DNA from 3 places in the Bacillus sp. JJ1122 genome. Region 3 is predicted to be linked to each of the others. Evidence: predicted binding sites of a transcription regulator. Region 3 holds the regulator's gene; each other region holds the start of a gene.

Region 1 (6,621 bases), on a different contig from region 3:
AATCCTTCCACGGAAAAAGTAGCGATTGTCCTGACAAAGCATCCATTGACTGAAAAAGAAATCAGCGGTCAGCTGCATAAGTTCAAAAATATAAAGCTTCGCCGCATTTTTAAGCATGCGATTAGCGGATATTCAGTGCAAGGTCCTATTTCAGAGCTAAAATTGCTAGAAGGTGGGAATGAAATACAGCTAGTATCTGAAGTAAGCACCTATCAGGTTGAGAATGCTCCGTATTTGTCGATTGGTTTCCAGAAAAGCACCTCGATATCAGATATCAAAAAAATAGAGATAAACCCAAATCATCATCCAGAACCGTACCGTTCAAGTGAAAGTTTTACAAATAATTTTGAATTGATTGGTTCAGAAGCTGTCCGCGGCATTTTGGATAAGAATGGGGAGCGGCTGACGGGCAGGGGTGTAACAATAGGCGTGATTGATACTGGGATCGATTATGATCATCCCGACCTTAGAAGGAATTATGCCGGGGGTCATGACCTGGTAGATGGTGATGAGGATCCGATGGAAACGAAAGGCGTTGGGATGAAAAGCACACTGCACGGTACCCATGTAGCTGGGATTATCGCAGCGAATGGAAGAATGAGAGGGATGGCACCGGAAGCTAAAATTATTGCCTATAGAGCGCTGGGACCTGGAGGGAGCGGTACAACTGAACAAGTCATCGCTGCAATCGACAAGGCGATTGCAGATAAGGTAGACATTCTCAATCTTTCTCTTGGCAATGATGTGAATGGCCCCGACCTGCCCATCAGCCTTGCGCTCAATAAAGCTGTAGATAGCGGGATTACAGCAGTTACTTCTTCTGGAAACTCAGGCCCGAACCGATGGACGGTAGGATCACCTGGAACAGCTTCCAAAGCCATAAGTGTTGGAGCCTCAACACCGCCTATGAAAGTTCCGTATGCTACGGGGTCTGTTTCAGCTGAGAAAATTCGGCTTGAGCCTTTGCAGGGGTCGGAACAATGGAATAACACTCAAAGTGAGAAACTCGTATTTGCTGGCATTGGCAGAAAAAATGAGATGAAAGATGTGAAAGACAAGCTAGTGATCGTTGAACGGGGCCAGCTTACTTTTACAGAAAAAGCGAAGAATGCCCTCAACGCAGGAGCTGCCGGAGTCATTATTTACAACAATTCAAAAGGAACGTTCTTTGGGAACCTTGAGGAAAGTCTGCCAATCCCAGTAGCAGCAATCAGCAAACAAGAAGGAGAATCCCTGAAAAAACAGCTTGCAAAAGGCCAGGCTCTACTGAGGATAGAATTAATAGAAGAAAGAGATATTCTTGCAGACTTCAGCTCGCGGGGACCGGTTACGTCCACTTGGGAAATCAAGCCGGATATTGTTGCTCCCGGAGTAGCCATAAACAGTACCATTCCAGGGGGGTATTTATCCCTGCAGGGCACAAGCATGGCGGCACCGCATGTCGCGGGTGCAGCTGCTTTGATCAAACAGGCGCACCCGGAATGGGGACCATACGAAATCAAGGCGGCAATCATGAACACGGCCAAGCAGATTGTGAATCGGGATGGGAAAATATATCGAACATATGAACAAGGAGCCGGCCGTATCCAGACAGAAGCGGCGATCAAAACCGAAACCCTCGTCAAGCCGGGATCGCTGCAATTCGGAAAGTTCCAGCTGGCAGATGATATGCACCGGCACAGTGCAAGGCTTGAAGTCAAGAATACAAGCACTTACCAGAAGCACTATTCTTTTTCGATGCCGAAATTGGAAACGGGGATTGAGTGGGAGATGCCTTTTTCCTTTTCCGTTGAGCCAAATGAAACGAAGATAGTCGAAATCGCCATGATTGCCAGTCCGGAGTTGCTAAAACAGAAAATTCATGACGGCAGCCTTATTCTTGATGATGGAAAAAATAAAATCAGAATTCCTTATTTGTATGTCCTTGAGGAACCGGATTATCCAAGAGTCATGGGTTTTGACTTCGCACCTGCTGACAATGCTGGTGCCTATAGATATGAAGTCTATTTGCCTGGAGGAGCTGAAGAGTTCGGTATCGCGCTTTTTGATCCGGATCAGTATCGCTTCATAGGGTTCCTTGATTGGGGAAGGAAAATCAAAAAAGGGATGAGGGAAAAAGAAATTCGTTTTGAAGACCTTCCGGAAGAAGGAGTATACTTGGCCAAGGTTTTTGCTAAAAAGGCAGGACAGGAAAGCACGATTGAAACCGTTATCTCAGTCAAGAAGAATCAAAATGAAAACAAAGCCGGAAGGAATTAAAATCCTTGCCGGCTTTATTTTGGAAAACTATTCGAATTGCTATTTTTAGATAGGGTAAAGGGTATAAAATGCACGTGAAAACTTTGTGAATTTTTTCACTCCAATGGATTGACTTTGATTGGAGCCTATTGTATGCTTATCTAGGTGTAAATGATAGGGTTTTCAAAAATATTTCGACAATATTTTTAAATGTTTTGCTAGAATAAATCCTTACATAGACATTCGGACTGTTCAATCCCTAAAACGAGGATGTGATTGAATGCGTCAAAATAAGCGTAATCCATTGCAAGCAATGGCTCTAACGTCCGCGATCCTTTCTCAATTAGTCGGATCTATACTGATTGGCATTTTCTCAGGAAGATGGCTCGATCACAAAGTAGGAACCGAACCACTTTTTCTCATTCTCGGTCTGCTCATGGGATTGGCTGCTGGCGTGTACGCCATGCTCCGTTTGATCCAACACTTTTTTTCAGGAGACTAATCTTTAATGTCAGAAATAAACCAAATGTTTCATCGGCAACGTCGGTATATGTACGTACTTTTAGCTGTTTATGTTCTTGGCTGGGGATTTACCTCCTACAAATCAATCTTTGCAGGACTAGCTCTTGGAACTGCATTCAGTTTCATGATCTTATTGCTTTTGGCAAGAAGAGCGCAAAGCTTTGATAAGGCTGTGTCTCAAGGGAAAAAGGTCCGTTCGCTCGGCTCTGTCTCTCGATTGGCTACAGCCGCAATCGCAGCAATGATTGCATTGGAATATGAAGATCAATTTCATATGGCAAGTGTGGTAGTGGGACTAATGACAACCTATGTTGTTATTATCATAGATTATTTTATTCAAAGTTTTCTACAACATAAATAGCGGGGGAAGAGAGGTGAATACTGTTGCATCATGAAGCTCCATTAGTTCATTTTTTGGGACTTACTTTTAACTTAGCTAATGTCTTAATGATTACAATAGCAAGTGTTATTGTTTTTCTGATTGCTGTTCTTTCTACACGTCGTATTGCAATGAAGCCTACTGGAATGCAGAACTTCTTTGAATGGGTTATGGATTTCGTCAAGGGCATCATCAACAGCACGATGGATTGGAAGGATGGTGGAAGATTCCACATACTTGGACTGACTCTGTTAATGTACATTTTCGTGTCCAATATGCTTGGTCTGCCATTTGCAATCGTGATTGACGAAACATTATGGTGGAAATCACCAACTGCGGACCCAATCATTACTTTAACTTTAGCCGTAATGGTGGTTGCACTTTCCCATTATTATGGAATCAGGTTAAAGGGCGGAAGAGAATATGCAAAGGGCTTTTTCAGTCCGATGAAATTCTTGTTCCCACTTAAGATTATTGAAGAGTTTGCAAACACGCTAACACTTGGTTTGCGTCTCTACGGTAACATTTATGCTGGTGAATTACTACTATCTTTACTTGCAGGCGGTTTGGCTGCATCCGGGATTGTTGGTACTATCGCAGCGATTCCATTAACACTGGTTTGGCAAGGATTCTCCATCTTTGTTGGTACGATCCAAGCCTATATTTTCACCATGTTAACAATGGTTTATCTGTCCCATAAAGTGGGTCACGACCATTAAAATAACTCTGTTCATATGAACAACAATTTTTTTCAAAAAAATTTTTCTATACAATTTAAGGAGGAAACAAAATAATGAATCTTATCGCAGCAGCAATCGCAATCGGTCTAGCAGCAGTAGGCGCTGGTATCGGTAACGGACTTATCGTAGGTCGTACAGTTGAAGGTATCGCTCGTCAGCCAGAAGCACGTGGTTTACTTCAAACTACAATGTTCATCGGGGTTGCGTTAGTAGAAGCATTGCCAATCATCGGTGTAGTTATTGCATTCATGGTTTTAGGCCGTTAATCTTACGTAAATTATTCAAATGGCGAAGACGATTCTATTTGATGCTTCGCCATTCTTATGTACCCATAATGATTGAAAAATAATCAAATCGATCTATTTCATCCTTTTATATTGAAGCAAAGGTTCCTTTCGCTCAATCAAAAAAGGGAAAGACTCTTGAAGGGAGTGAATCGAGGGTGTTAACAAGCCAATTTGTACTCGGTGCTGCTGAAACAGCACACGAAGGTATTAACGGTGGAGACATCGTATTCCAGCTAATTATGTTTCTTATTTTGCTAGCATTGCTTAAAAAGTACGCTTGGGGTCCGTTAATGGGCATCATGAAACAGCGTGAAGAGCATATCGCAGGCGAAATTAATGCTGCTGAACAAGCTCGTCAAGAAACAAGCAAGCTTCTAGCAGAACAACGTGAACTATTAAAGCAATCTCGTAATGAGGCTCAAGAATTGATTGAGAACGCGAAAAAGCAAGGCGATATTCAACGCGAAGAAATCATCGTGGCTGCTCGTGCTGAGTCAGAACGCATTAAAGAATCTGCGAAGCGTGAAATCGAACAGCAAAAAGAACAAGCTGTTGCTGCTATTCGTGAACAAGTTGCAAGCCTATCTGTTTTAATTGCTTCTAAGGTGATTGAAAAGGAACTTACTGCAGCTGATCAAGAAAAGCTGATCAATGAATATATTCAAGAGGCAGGAGAAGGCCGATGAACTCCATGGTAGCAAAGCGCTATGCGTTGGCTCTTTTCCAGTTATCGAAGGAGAATAACCTTCTGGCACAAGTGGAACAAGAACTTCGTGTAGTGAAGGAAGTTTTAGTTAATTCCAGTGATTTAAATGCAGTTTTACAGTCTCCTAAAGTCTCAGCTGCGAAGAAAAAAGAGATCATCAAAGACTCTTTTTCACAGGTGAATCCTTTCGTATTGAATACTTTAATGATTCTGATTGATCGTCATCGCCAGGACCAAATGGTCGAAGTGGTCGATCAATTCGTTGAACTGTCAAATGAAGAGCATGGCATTGCTGATGCGAAAGTGTACAGCATTCGCCCATTAACAGAAGACGAAAGTGATGCATTATCAGCAAGCTTTGCAGCTAAGGTTGGTAAAAAATCGCTTCGCATTCAAAACATTGTAGATCCTGAATTGCTAGGCGGATTGAAAATCCGTATTGGGAATCGCATATATGACGGCAGCTTGCGCGGCAAGTTAAACCGCTTAGAACGTAAATTGCTAGGCTAAGATTCGTAGATAGGGGGTAAACTCATGAGCATCAATGCTGAAGAAATCAGTGCGCTGATAAAATCGCAAATCGAGAATTATCAGTCGGAAATTCAAGTGAGTGATGTGGGTACAGTTATCTCTGTAGGTGACGGTATCGCCCGTGCTCATGGCCTCGACAATGTCATGGCTGGAGAACTTGTTGAATTTTCAAACGGCGTTATGGGTATGGCACAAAACCTTGAAGAAAATAACGTCGGTATTATCATCCTCGGACCTTTCGCTGACATCCGCGAAGGAGATGAGGTGCGCCGTACGGGCCGCATCATGGAGGTTCCTGTAGGGGAACAGCTAATCGGCCGCGTGGTAAACCCACTTGGACAACCTGTAGATGGTATGGGTCCAATCAACACAACTAAAACTCGTCCAATCGAGTACGCTGCACCAGGCGTAATGGATCGTAAATCGGTTCATGAGCCATTGCAAACTGGTATCAAGGCGATCGACGCTCTTGTACCAATCGGCCGCGGACAGCGTGAATTGATCATCGGTGACCGCCAGACTGGTAAAACATCTGTTGCCATCGATACAATCCTTAACCAAAAAGGTCAGAACATGATCTGTATCTACGTTGCAATCGGTCAGAAGGAATCAACTGTACGTAATGCGGTTGAAACTCTCCGTAAGCACGGCGCGTTAGAATATTCTATCGTTGTTACAGCATCTGCTTCACAGCCAGCTCCACTCTTATACCTTGCTCCTTACGCTGGTGTAACGATGGCGGAAGACTTCATGTACGATGGCAAGCACGTGCTTGTAGTATATGATGACCTTTCTAAACAAGCGGCTGCATACCGTGAACTTTCCTTGCTGCTTCGCCGTCCTCCAGGTCGTGAAGCTTACCCAGGGGATGTATTCTACTTGCACTCACGTTTATTAGAGCGTGCTGCGAAATTGAGCGACGCTAAAGGCTCAGGTTCAATCACAGCACTTCCGTTCATTGAAACACAAGCGGGCGACGTATCTGCTTACATTCCAACGAACGTTATCTCAATCACAGACGGACAGATCTTCTTGCAGTCTGACCTATTCTTCTCTGGCGTACGTCCAGCGATCAATGCAGGTCTTTCTGTATCCCGTGTAGGGGGATCCGCTCAAATCAAAGCGATGAAGAAGGTATCTGGTACACTGCGTCTTGACCTTGCATCATACCGTGAATTGGAAGCATTCGCACAGTTCGGTTCTGACCTTGATAAGGCA
Region 2 (6,621 bases), on a different contig from region 3:
GCATGAACATAAATAGCTGGATGCCGGCCTGGACAACAGCAAGTGAGCCGATGATCCACATGACCGCTTTCATGGATAATGATGTCTGCAGGGCAACCCATGCTGCACCTAATGTTAAAATCAGTGACATGAAGAATCCAAGGACATGGCTGATTGGGAAACCTTTTGAGTGATTATCCATTTACATCACCAACCCTCTTAAATATACAAACGTGAAGATGAAAATCCAAACTACATCAAGGAAGTGCCAGTAAAGACCGAAAATGAAAGTCTTACGGGCAGTGATTGGCGTTAAACCGCGCTTCAGGATCTGGATGATCAACAAGGTAGCCCAGCCGATACCAATGGTGACGTGCAAGCCGTGCGTACCAAGCAGGACAAAGAAGCTTGAAAGGAACGCGCTCGTTTGCATTGTCGCACCTTCATGTACATAATGCATGAATTCTCGTACTTCCATGAACAAGAAGCCGCCGCCGAGCAGCAGTGTAAAAACTAGCCACATCAGCATACCTTTGATGTTGCTTCGGCGCATCTCATGGATTGAAATTCCCATAGTGAAACTGCTTGTTAACAATAGGAATGTCTGGATCATCACGTCTTTTACAACAAAGATATCCTGTTGTGTAGGTCCGCCGGCATGTCGGTGTCCAAGGACACCGTACACACCGAATAAAGTGGCAAAAAGTACGATTTCCGCTCCAAGGAAGATCCAGAAGCCAAGGATGTTCATCCTGTTTTGTTCAGTCTGGTATTCAAGCGGCAAAGCTGCATTGACTTTAGCTGACATGGTTCTTCACTCCTTTGCGTACATTTCTCCATTTGCCTTCTGTTTCAATGATTTCATCCTTGTGGACGTGGAAGCCTTCATCATAATCAAATGAACGGAAAGCAAGACCAGCAAAGATTCCAAGAGCAGCTACACCTGCAGCAATTGTCCATTCGAATACAAGCAGGAAGCCTGCGATTCCGAACACGGCACCCATGTAAATAGGGATCCATGTATTGCTTGGCAAGTGGATTTCTTCAATTTCATCTTCGCTCAATGGCTGGATTTCATTGTTCTTTTTCATATGCCAGAAAGCATCGATTTTTTTCACATCTGGAAGGGAAGCGAAATTGTAGTGCTGGACAGGAGTAGCAGTAGCCCACTCTAGAGTCCTCGCATCCCATGGATCATTTCCAATATTGCGGTCTGCATGACGCGCGCTCCAGTAGATGTTATAAACAAGAGCCGCAAAGCCAGCAGCAAGAATTACAGAACCGATTGCTGACACCAACATTAACGGTGCAAAACCCGTATCTGCTGAATAAGTGTAAGCACGGCGTACCGCACCGTCAAGGCCAAGGAAGAACATTGGCATGAATGTGACATTAAAGCCGATTACAAATAGCCAGAAATGCCATTTACCAATTTTTTCATTCAGCATATAGCCGAACATCTTCGGCCACCAGAAGTAAAGGCCAGCAAAAATAGGGAACACTACACCTGGTATTAATACATAGTGGAAGTGGGCCACTAGGAATAATGTGTTGTGATACTGATAGTCAGCTGCTGCCATGGCAAGCATGACACCAGTTACACCACCGATGACAAAGTTCGGTACAAATGCAAGTGACCAGAGCATCGCGGTGGTAAACTTGATTCGGCCTTTTCTCATTGTGAATAGCCAGTTAAATACTTTAACCCCAGTAGGGATGGCGATTGCCATTGTTGTAATCGAGAAGAATGAGTTTACACCAGCACTGTTGCCCATTGTAAAGAAGTGGTGAACCCATACAAGCATACTTAAAACCGAGATCATGATAATGGAAATGACCATTGATTTATAACCGTATAACGTTTTTCTAGAGAAAGTTGAAATGATGTCTGACAGCATACCGAATGCAGGCAGAACAACGATATAAACTTCTGGATGTCCCCAAAGCCAAAATAGGTTGGCCCAAAGCATATCCATACCGCCACCAGATATAGTGAAGAAATGGGTACCAAATGTGCGGTCAAATGTCATTAAAGCAAGAGCTACTGTAAAAATAGGGAAGCTCGCTACAATAATGATTGATGTGATGAAAGATGTCCAACTGAACATCGGCATCCTCATCAATGTCATGCCTTTTGTTCTCATTTTTAACACTGTGACAACGAAGTTAATACCAGTCATCAATGTACCAGCACCTGCAATTTGCAAGGCTACTGCGTAAAAGTTGTTCCCGATGCCAGGACTAAATTCCTTGCCTGCCAGAGGGAAGTAGGAAGTCCAGCCGGCATCCGGTGAACCACCAATGATGAACGAAATATTGAAGAGCGCCGCACCGGCTACTGTAAGCCAGAAGCTTAGGGCGTTCAACTGTGGAAAAGCAACGTCACGGGCACCGATTTGCAGCGGAACCACAAAGTTCATTAGTCCAATCAATAGTGGCATCGCAACGAAAAGAATCATGATGACACCGTGTGTGGTGAATACTTCATTATAGTGCTGCGCGTTCAAAAATGTATTTTCAGGAACGGCTGTCTGGCCTTTCATCATCAAGCCGTCAATACCACCGCGGAAAAACATGACCACACCGACCAGGATGTACATGATCCCGATTTTCTTGTGATCAACAGTGGTCAGCCAATTAGTCCAAAGCCAATTCCACTTTTTAAAATAGGTAAGTGCAGCTATGATCCCAACCATCGTCAGGGCAATTCCGATTTGTGAAGCAAAAATCAATGGATCGCCTGTTACAAAAAATTCATCCCATTTAATGCCCACTATGCTCACCCCCGTGCTCGTCAGTAGTTTCAGATTCTTTATGATTCATATTTTCATGATTTTCATGATTTGTTTGTTCATTCTTGCCGTTTTTGTTTTTGTAGTTATTTTCATCTTCAAAGATCTTACCTGGCCAGCCATGTCCTGGATAATACATTTCTGGATTTGTGTAATTCTTTGAATTATGGTCAGAATGGTCGACCCATTCTAAGTGAGTATTTGAGAATGTCTTGCGTCCAAAGTGAGAAGGCTCAAGCATTTTTTCATACTCTGGTAATGTCATCTTTGGAGCAGTTTCTTTTACTTCTTTAACCCATTTATCAAACTCTTCTTGTGTCTGAGACAAGACTTCAAACTCCATGCCAGCATATCCCTTACCATTGAAGTTCGTATTACGGCCAACATATGAGCCAGGGTTGTCAGCTACCAGATAAAGCTGTGTTTCAGCATGTGCCATCGTATATTTCTGGCCGCCAAGAGCAGGGACCCAGAAGCTTTGCATCGTTCCAGCTGAGGTCAGCTTGAAATCAACAGGACGGTCTTCAGGGATATTAACGTAGTTAACCGTTTCAATTCCTTGCTCAGGATAGCTGAAAATCCATTTCCAGTCAGCTGAAGTCACTTTAATGACAAGAGGTTCTTTGTCTTCATAGCCTTTTGGTACTTCATCTATTGCATATATCGTTTTTACCGTCGGAATGGTCAAAGCGACGATAATCAGGATCGGGATAACAGTCCATATGATTTCCAATACAGTGCTGCCATGTTCTTCTGGCGGCTCATATCCCATATTATCCTTGCGTTCTCGGTATTTCCATACAATGAACGCAAAGAGGCCGAATACGACAACCGTAACTAATAGCATCAATGCAATTGAAAAGTTTATTAAATCGAGAATTTGCCTTGCAATCGGTCCTTCTGGATTGAACACGACCATATTATTCTCACAGCCGCTCAATAACAGTACGACGATCATTGAGGTGAGTGAAAGCAATAGAAGTTTTGATTTCTTCATCACTGATTGCAGCTCCTTTCAGATAAAAACCTTGTTCATTATATCACATACTTTTGCTCATTCGTTCACAAAGATTTCGAAACTACCCCTGAATAAGCCGGTAAGTTGTGGCAAAAGGTGTGATAAAAATCACAGCAGTACTCTTATAACAATGATTCTAACATAGAAATTTGTACACCTTACTAGGTAATTGTGAACAAAATATGAAAACATAAAATGGTATTCCTGTGAAATGTTTGTGAAGTGGATAGACGCCAAAAACCCAAGGTTTCTCTTAAAGAAGCCTTGGGGTCAAGCGAGGGTTACTACTATTTTAAGATATCTTATTAGTTTCTATATATGTTTCCAGAGCTGGATGAATTTTTTGATAATGCTTATTTAGAAACATTTTAATCCTGCTCGATTTGGAACCAGCATCAGCATTCGTCACTAATATGATGTCGGATTTCGGACATCAATGGTTATTCCGACCAATAGATTATGGATTATTTAGAAGTGCGGCTGTGGAAGTAATAAAATAAGATTTATAGTCTTCCACTAATAAAAATCCTATATGTCTATTAAAATGACCATCAATATGTACATGAAATTGACGATCATTTTTTATTGATCAAACGTGAATCACAATAAAAATAGGCTTTAAAATGTGTTCCAATTTGTATATTGAAATGTAAGGTTACAGAGATTTCTGTTAGCTCATAAATTGGACTGCAAAATGCTGTGTTTTTTATTTGCAAAACCACGTTTTTCTTTGGCTCTGCCATGATTCAATGATGATTTCTTTATAGATATGAGAATGAATAAGCGGAGAATTTCCGGCTAATCTGTATAGAGGAAGCTTAAGTAGCGAAGATAAGCGGAGATATTCCGGTTAACTGCTCTAAATAAGCCGAAACCCAAAGGTTTGGATCATATAAGCGGAAAAACTCCGCTTATTCTTAAGGAAATATGGGTGTTTCCCAATTTAAACGGAATTTCTCCGGTTATTTTTCTAACACACACAGTTCAGTCTATAAAGTATTTTGACCATAATACGCATTAAACACCATTTGTAATATTCTGACATAACCTCTGCATTTATGCTGGACAAATATATAACAATATAAGCAGATTTTTAAATTTATTTTTATAAAAAGACAGGCATCCGAACCCGTTAATAATATGATCGGGTTTTAAATTATTTATCAGTACATATAAAATAAGAAGTATATAAGGAAAGTACATACTCAATTAATTTAAAATCAGGGAAATAATCATCCTTAATGTAATCCAGGACAATATTATATTAAAATATTAATTAAAATGAAAGCGCTTTACTTTTAAAGGTGCGATAAATTATACTTTATCGATAAAACATGTATTCAATTAAAATGTATAAAGTTCATAGTTTGTTCAATATTTCACAAACTATTATTCTAATCATATGATATCCTTTAATTAGAAAAGGAAAAAGGAGTGAGAGTAAATGATTTATTGCGAATTTAAGCCTTTCTCGACTGATACTGAAACTTATACGCAGGAGGTTTTTGAAGAATTAGCGGGTGATGAGTTTGAAGCGATGATGTTTATGGAAAATGATAACATACCCGCTTACATCTGGACAGTTAACTTTGTCATCATCGTGAAAAGGGGTTCAAGATACATCACGGATTTATCCTTTGAAAAAATTCCGAGAAATCCAGTTTGTGAGTAATATATTTTTTTGTAACTTATTGTGAAATACTTCACAATGAATCGGAAGATTAACAATCTTACCAACAACGGCTACATACAACACACCAACAAAACAAATCCCGCAAAAACCATGTAAAACAAAATTAATTGGAGGTTTTAAATATGGCGACAACAGAAAAAGTAATAAAAGAACAGCAGCCAGTAACTAAAATGGTCGATAGCCTGGTGGAAAAAGGGCTTAAGGCTCTAGGGGAAATGCGAGAGCTTAATCAGGATAGCATCGATAGCATCGTAAAGCAAATGGCGCTGGCAGGGCTGGATCAACATATGCAGCTTGCCAAAATGGCAGTTGAAGAAACAAAGCGTGGTGTATATGAAGATAAAATCATCAAGAATATGTTTGCAACTGAATATGTGTATCACAACATTAAGTACGATAAAACCGCGGGGATCATCGAGGAAAATGAACATGAGGGCATGATCACGATTGCTGAGCCTGTAGGGGTTATTGCTGGGGTTACACCGGTAACGAATCCAACCTCAACAACGATGTTCAAAGCACTGATTTCGATTAAAACAAGAAACCCGATCATCTTTGCCTTCCATCCATCTGCGCAAAAATGCAGCAGCGCGGCTGCGAGGATTTTAAGGGACGCCGCAGTTAAAGCAGGTGCTCCTGAAGATTGCATACAATGGATTGAAAAGCCATCCTTAGAAGCAACACAGGCTTTGATGAACCACCAGAAAATTTCACTTATTTTAGCAACGGGCGGTTCAGGCATGGTTAAATCAGCATACAGTTCAGGTAAGCCAGCTCTTGGAGTTGGACCTGGCAACGTACCTTGTTATATTGAAAAAACAGCTAATGTAAGGCGTGCAGTCAATGATTTGATTTTATCAAAGACATTCGATAATGGCATGATTTGCGCATCAGAACAGGCTGTGATCATCGATAAGGAAATTTACAATGATGTGAAAAAGGAAATGATTTCAAACAGATGCCATTTCCTCAACGATGAAGAAAGAGAAAAGGTCGAGAAGCTGGTGATCAATGAACATAGCTGTGCGGTTAATGCGGATATCGTTGGAATGCCAGCTTATAAAATCGCTCAGATGGCTGGAGTTGAGGTTTCTGAAGATACAAAAATCCTGATTGCTGAATTGAAGGGTGTAGGCCCG
Region 3 (6,621 bases):
CTTGGGGACAAGGCAGTTTTTGCAGCAAGCACTGAGCTTAATCCACGGCCAGCAGAACTGGCGTTATTAGGAAGGGATAAAGAGAGTGTCGATCTTCATTCATTTGTCCCTAACTATATTCGCATGGCAGAAGCAGAAGCCAATTGGCTGAAATCACAAGAGAATAATAATTAAGTGGGAAGATGAAATGAATAATACAATAACTTTCCGTAAGATGACTATTGAGGATCTTGATGATGTAATAGAGGTAGAGATTCATTCTTTTGCGACGCCTTGGAGCAGGGAAGCTTTTTACAATGAATTAACGAAGAACCAGTTTGCGCACTATCTAGTTGCAGAAGTCGATGAGAAGGTAGTTGGCTATTGCGGTGTGTGGATTATCGTAGATGAAGCACATATCACAAACATAGCACTTTTACCGGACTACCGTGGAATGAAGCTTGGTGAGTCGCTAATGGGCAGGATCATAGAGACTGCGCGCGAATCAGGAGCTGTAAGGATCACTTTAGAGGTCAGGGTGAGCAATGAAAGAGCACAGAATTTATACCGTAAGTTTGGATTTGAAGAAGGTGCTTTAAGAAAGCAATATTATACAGACAATATGGAAGATGCTTTAGTAATGTGGGTGAATTTATAATGGAAAAAGATCTATTAATAATGGGAATTGAAACGAGCTGTGATGAAACTGCTGTTTCTATAGTGAAAAATGGCCGGGAAATCCTCTCGAATGTGGTGGCTTCACAAATTGAGAGTCATAAGAGATTCGGTGGGGTCGTTCCGGAGATTGCTTCGCGCCATCACGTTGAGCAGATAACGATTGTATTGGAAGAAGCCTTAGCTCAGGCTAACATTGACATAAAGGATTTGGATGCCATTGCGGTGACAGAAGGACCTGGACTCGTGGGGGCATTGTTAATCGGAGTCAATGCTGCGAAAGCTTTGGCGTTCGCAAATGATATCCCGTTGGTAGGAGTGCATCATATTGCCGGTCATATCTATGCGAACCGTCTTGTAACGGAGATGAAGTTTCCCTTGATTTCTCTTGTCGTATCTGGCGGGCATACCGAGCTGGTGTACATGAAAGAGCATGGCCATTTCGAGGTTATTGGCGAGACTCGTGATGACGCAGCAGGTGAAGCTTATGACAAGGTCGCACGGACATTGAATCTTCCATATCCGGGAGGACCGCATATCGACAGGCTGGCACAGGAAGGACAGGCTACGATTGATTTGCCGCGTGCCTGGCTGGAAGAAGGGTCGTATGATTTCAGCTTCAGCGGCTTGAAATCTGCCGTCATCAATGTTGTGCACAACGCCCAGCAGCGTGGAGTTGAAATTGTCCCTGCTGAGCTAGCAGCAAGCTTCCAGGAAAGTGTCATTGATGTGCTTGTGACTAAAACTCTTAAAGCTGTGAATCAGTATGGAGTTAAACAAGTACTGCTTGCTGGCGGGGTTGCAGCAAACAAGGGACTTAGAGAGGCTCTGTCCAAGGCATTTGCTGAACTTGATGTGGAAATTGTCATTCCGCCATTGTCATTGTGTACAGACAATGCAGCGATGATTGCCGCTGCTGGTAGTGTATTTTTTGAAAAAGGTGAGCGTGCGGGTTTAACTTTGAACGGAAATCCAGGTTTAGAGATAACTATCCACAACGATAGTCGGAAGTAAAAAATAAATTTTCTGATTTTCTTGTGGATATCTTGTTGGATTTTGTGTGTTTCTGTGTATAATGTGGATAAATTACGCTTATTTTGTGGATAATGTGGAAAAGTCTCTGGATAAGCCATAAATCAATCTTTCTTATGTGAATAACTTTGTGAACAAAAAGTCCCGGAATTCATCTGGGACTTTTTTTGTGGATTAATATAGATTTTTTATTAAATGACAAGGTTTTTTTATTAAAAATCTAGTAAATCAATCGTGCTCCCTCAAAACCTCTAATGCTAATTGTTGAATAAAATAGTTGAGCATCTGATATTAACAAATCTTGGACAAAGTAATCTCATTTATTGGCGATAGTGGAGGTTATAATGGCGGAAAACCCAATATATTAGCGGAAATCCAATATATTAGACGAAAATTTATATATATTGGCGAAATACCCGATATATTGACGAACGCAAAAGGATCTTTCCAGTGACAGAGAATAGAACTATTATATGCAAATAAAAACCGGGCGACATCTCGCCGCCCGGCACATACTCTTCTATTTGTACTCTCTTAAGCCAACTCTGTCCATTCTTCCATCAATAAATCGATCTTCTCTTTGGCCGATTCAATTTTGCTGTTAATATCGGCTGCTTTTTCGTGATCCTGGAAGACATCAGGATCACATAAGAGTTCTTCGTATTCAGCTACTTCAAGCTCCAACTGCTCGATCGCTGCTTCCACTTCCTCCATGCGCCGTTTGCGCTGGCGTTCCAGCTTCTTTGATTCTTTATCCTGCTGATAGGAGCTTTTGTCTTGTTTAGAAGAATCTACAGCGCTGCTTGAAGCTTTTGCTGACTGTTCTGCGAGTGCTTTCAGCTCTTCCTGTTCGAGCTTTTTCTCGATGTAATAATCATAATCACCCAGGAACTCGGTAGCGCCAGTGCGGTCGAGCTCAATGACCTTTGTGGCGATCCTGTTTATAAAATAACGGTCGTGGGAAACGAAAAGGATTGTGCCCGGGTAATCGATCAGTGCATTCTCTAGCACTTCCTTGCTGTCCAAATCCAAGTGGTTCGTTGGCTCATCCAGAATCAGGAAGTTGGATTTTTGCATCATCATCTTGGCGAGTGCCAGACGTGCTTTTTCACCGCCGCTGAGCGTTGAAACGATTTTTGATACATCGTCGCCTGAGAAGAGGAAATTGCCGAGAACCGTGCGAATTTCTTTTTCCGGCTTAAGTGGATATTCGTCCCAAAGCTCGTTTAGTACCTTTTTATTTGAACTTAGCTCAGCTTGTTCCTGGTCATAATAACCGATCGATACGTTTGAACCATAGTGGACGCTTCCGGCGATCGAAGGGAGCTTTTCAACGATTGTCTTTAGCAAGGTTGATTTGCCGACACCGTTTGGTCCAACTAAGGCAGTGCTATCGCCGCGAGATAGATTGAAGGAGATATTTTCCGAAACGACGTCATTACTATATCCTACAGCGAGTGAATCAGCCTTAAGGACATCGTTTCCGCTTTGGCGTTCAATCTGAAAACTGAAGGTGGCGGATTTTTCATCGCCAAGCGGCTTGTCCATCCGGTCAATCTTTTCTAGCTGTTTCCTGCGGCTTTGAGCTCTTTTAGTAGTGGAAGCACGAGCAAGGTTTCGCTGGATGAAGTCCTGGAGCTTTGAAATCTCATCCTGCTGCTTTTCAAAAAGCTTCATATCCCGTTCGTAGTTTTCAGCTTTTTGGTTTAAGTAAGAGCTGTAGTTCCCCGGAAATTTTGCCAGCTGATGGCGGGAAATTTCATATACCTGATTAACGACTTTATCAAGGAAGTAACGGTCATGGGAAACAATCAGGATTGCGCCATCATAACCCTGAAGGTATTTTTCAAGCCAAGAAAGAGTGTCGATATCAAGGTGGTTTGTCGGTTCATCCAGAATTAAAATATCCGGGCGGGTCAAAAGGAGCTTAGCTAGAGCAAGCCTTGTTTTTTGGCCTCCGCTTAATGTGGATATTTTTGTAGAATAATCAAAGGAATGGAAGTTCAGGCCATGGAGCACGGAGCGGATGTCGGCTTCATATTGATAACCGCCTTGCTCCTTGAACTGGACCTGCAAAAGATCATATTCCTTGAGAACTCTGTCATATTCAGTCTGGTTTGTCAGTATGTCAGGGTCTGACATTTTTTCCTCAAGCCGGCGCAGATCTTTTTCCATGGAATGCAGATGGTTAAAAACGCCAAGCATTTCTTCCCAGATGCTTTTTTCGGATTCGAGACCAGTATTCTGTGCCAGGTACCCGATTGTCGTCCCTTTAGGACGGATGATTTCGCCGCTGTCATGCGCCTCGTGCCCGGCGATAATCTTCAGCAGAGTCGATTTACCCGCTCCGTTGCGGCCGACTAAGGCAACACGGTCATGGGTTTGTATTTCAAACTTTATATTCGATAAAATAAGATCAGCAGCGAAATATTTTGTCAGCTGATTAACTTGTAATAGTATCATTATTATTCACCTCTATTGCCTTAGAGATAGTGTAACCCATTCACATACGCTCGGCAATATATGAGACCCACCAAAGACAAGGAATGACAAGGAATTTGTGAACTCAGCAACAAAGTTCACACACAACTTTGTGAAAATAGTGTATCATTTGTTTGAAGGGAGCATGAACATGGCAGAATTTACGCATTTTAACGAAGAAGGCAGAGCAAAAATGGTGGATGTCAGTGATAAACATGTGACGGTCCGCACGGCAATCGCCCATTCAAGCATAATTGTGAATGAAGATATATATATAAGAATCACAGAAAATAAGATGAAAAAGGGGGATGTACTGGCAGTTGCACAGGTAGCGGGCATCATGGCGGCCAAGAAAACGTCGGAAATCATTCCAATGTGCCATCCACTTCCATTAACAGGCATTGACCTTAGCTTCGATTGGGAGCAAAATGGAAATGACTATATTTTAAATATCACCGCATCTGTTAAAACAAAAGGGAATACAGGGGTGGAAATGGAAGCGTTAACAGCAGCTTCAGCATGTGCGCTGACTGTTTATGATATGTGCAAGGCCGTTGACAAAGGCATGGTGATCGGCAAGACGTATTTAGTCGAAAAAACCGGCGGGAAAAATGGCGATTTTAAGAGAGAAGAGAAGCTTAAATAGAAATTTTGATTGGGTGGAGGATGGAGAATGATGAACGAACCTATGAAAATTCCGCAGGCAACCGCAAAACGCTTGCCGCTTTATTACCGTTTCTTATTGAACTTACATTCTTCAGGTAAACAAAGGGTTTCATCTGCAGAGTTAAGTGAAGCGGTAAAAGTGGATTCAGCGACAATCAGAAGGGATTTTTCTTATTTTGGAGCCTTAGGTAAAAAGGGGTACGGCTACAATGTGAATTATCTCCTGACATTTTTCCGAAAGACACTTGATCAGGACGAGCTGACCAAAGTAGCACTGATCGGGGTCGGAAATCTTGGAACAGCATTTTTAAATTATAATTTCTCAAAAAATAATAATACGAAAATCGAAATAGCTTTTGATGTGGATGAGGCAAAAGTAGGCACCGTTATGGGTGACGTGCCTGTCTATCACATGGATGAGCTGGACAAAAAAGTTGTCGAGGAAGGCATACAGGTGGCCATCCTTACCGTGCCGTCTGCGGTAGCCCAGCCTATTACCGACCGATTAGTCCAGGCGAATATCAAGGGAATCCTGAATTTTACGCCTGCACGATTGAATGTACCGGACTCCATCAGGATTCACCATATTGACCTGTCTGTAGAACTGCAATCATTAATTTATTTCCTAAAGCATTATCCGACCAATACAGACACAGAAGAATGATATGAAAAATAGCCTCTTCGGGATGAAGAGGCTATTTTTTCTGGATTTGTTTAAGTTTGAGATGGAGCAGGATCATCCGGATGCCGGAACCGAAGTCGAAGGTCGCGAGCATAACGAGGAGATAAGTGAAAAATCCCCATCCGGTTTCGCTGACATTCTGGATGGCGAAGTAGGTGAACAAGCTGCCTAGCAAGATGTAGACAATGCCTGAAAATAAAGGCGATTGCTTCATAACTTAAAGTCCCCCAATAAAGCTTTGAATTTTTTCTGCTTCTCTTATCATTCTCTCGATATCTTCCCTGAATACGGATTGAAGCAGGACAACGAACGTATTCATTGTGACATGGGCGATGATTGGAACGATGATGCGCTTAGTTTTTACATAAAGGAATGCAAAGGTAAAGCCCATGGCCGAATAAAGGATGACATGCTCGGGCTCCATATGAGCAAGCGCAAAAATCACTGAACTGATCAATGCGGCAAAAAAGAAGTTCATTTTCTTATGAAGGCTTCCGAAGATAATTTTACGGAAGACGATTTCTTCCAAAATCGGCCCGATGATCGAGCTGACAAGAATCACAACAGGGAAGCTCTCAATGAGGTTGATGATCTCCTGAGTATTTTCAGAGCCCATTTCGATTCCGAGCAGCCTTTCAATGTTGGCTGCAAAGGATTGAGCCAATAATGCCAGGAATACCCCTGCAACGGCCCAGGCAGCCGAGCTTGCTGGCGATGCCATTCCGCGCAAATCTGCCTGCATCTTGGATTCTTTCCGTAAAATAAGCAGCACGATGATCAATGTAAGGGTAAAACTGATGACAAGCCAGAAAGGAATCGATAGGGTTTCCATTTCCTTAAGGCTTTTGCCCATACCCTTACCTATAAAGGCTACGAGCGGAATGCCGACCAGGCTTGAAAGCTGCATGACGATATAGGCGATGATAATGTACCAGTATTCTTTTTTCAATATGAAAAACTCCTTTTAGGCCTTTTCAAAAACGTAATGACTTTATATACGTTTTAATATGATAAAAGTTCCGCAATGTTATCTCTCCATTTTACTAGTAAGCAGCTTGAAAGTTCAAATCGCAGGATGCTGCTTAAAATAATTGGTTAAATTTCCG

The links. Region 3 encodes Rex, which represses fermentation and respiration genes when NADH is low (regulators of the CRP and FNR family bind a similar motif). Its sites were predicted from a motif close to TTGTGAAATATTTCACAA; they were not measured.
Region 1: V7201_RS13740 (AtpZ/AtpI family protein) is a predicted target of Rex. The motif match lies at 2,343-2,360, and genes of this name have one in related genera.
Region 2: qoxA (cytochrome aa3 quinol oxidase subunit II) is a predicted target of Rex. The motif match lies at 3,800-3,817, and genes of this name have one in related genera.

Annotation. Positions count from the first base shown of each region.
Region 1 covers NZ_JBALQL010000023.1:122,752-129,372, forward strand. The annotation lists gene V7201_RS13735 (S8 family serine peptidase) at 1-2,259, shown strand, start outside; gene V7201_RS13740 (AtpZ/AtpI family protein) at 2,519-2,740, shown strand; gene V7201_RS13745 (ATP synthase subunit I) at 2,747-3,121, shown strand; gene atpB (F0F1 ATP synthase subunit A) at 3,145-3,858, shown strand; gene atpE (F0F1 ATP synthase subunit C) at 3,933-4,145, shown strand; gene atpF (F0F1 ATP synthase subunit B) at 4,322-4,852, shown strand; gene V7201_RS13765 (F0F1 ATP synthase subunit delta) at 4,849-5,382, shown strand; gene atpA (F0F1 ATP synthase subunit alpha) at 5,407-6,621, shown strand, end outside.
Region 2 covers NZ_JBALQL010000045.1:19,796-26,416, forward strand. The annotation lists gene qoxD (cytochrome aa3 quinol oxidase subunit IV) at 1-181, opposite strand, end outside; gene qoxC (cytochrome aa3 quinol oxidase subunit III) at 182-787, opposite strand; gene qoxB (cytochrome aa3 quinol oxidase subunit I) at 777-2,753, opposite strand; gene qoxA (cytochrome aa3 quinol oxidase subunit II) at 2,743-3,768, opposite strand; gene V7201_RS21680 (hypothetical protein) at 5,234-5,461, shown strand; gene adhE (bifunctional acetaldehyde-CoA/alcohol dehydrogenase) at 5,605-6,621, shown strand, end outside.
Region 3 covers NZ_JBALQL010000028.1:16,574-23,194, reverse strand. The annotation lists gene tsaB (tRNA (adenosine(37)-N6)-threonylcarbamoyltransferase complex dimerization subunit type 1 TsaB) at 1-174, shown strand, start outside; gene rimI (ribosomal protein S18-alanine N-acetyltransferase) at 188-637, shown strand; gene tsaD (tRNA (adenosine(37)-N6)-threonylcarbamoyltransferase complex transferase subunit TsaD) at 637-1,668, shown strand; gene V7201_RS16970 (ABC-F family ATP-binding cassette domain-containing protein) at 2,221-4,149, opposite strand; gene moaC (cyclic pyranopterin monophosphate synthase MoaC) at 4,319-4,813, shown strand; gene V7201_RS16960 (redox-sensing transcriptional repressor Rex) at 4,841-5,497, shown strand; gene V7201_RS16955 (YdiK family protein) at 5,529-5,729, opposite strand; gene V7201_RS16950 (CPBP family intramembrane glutamic endopeptidase) at 5,733-6,464, opposite strand.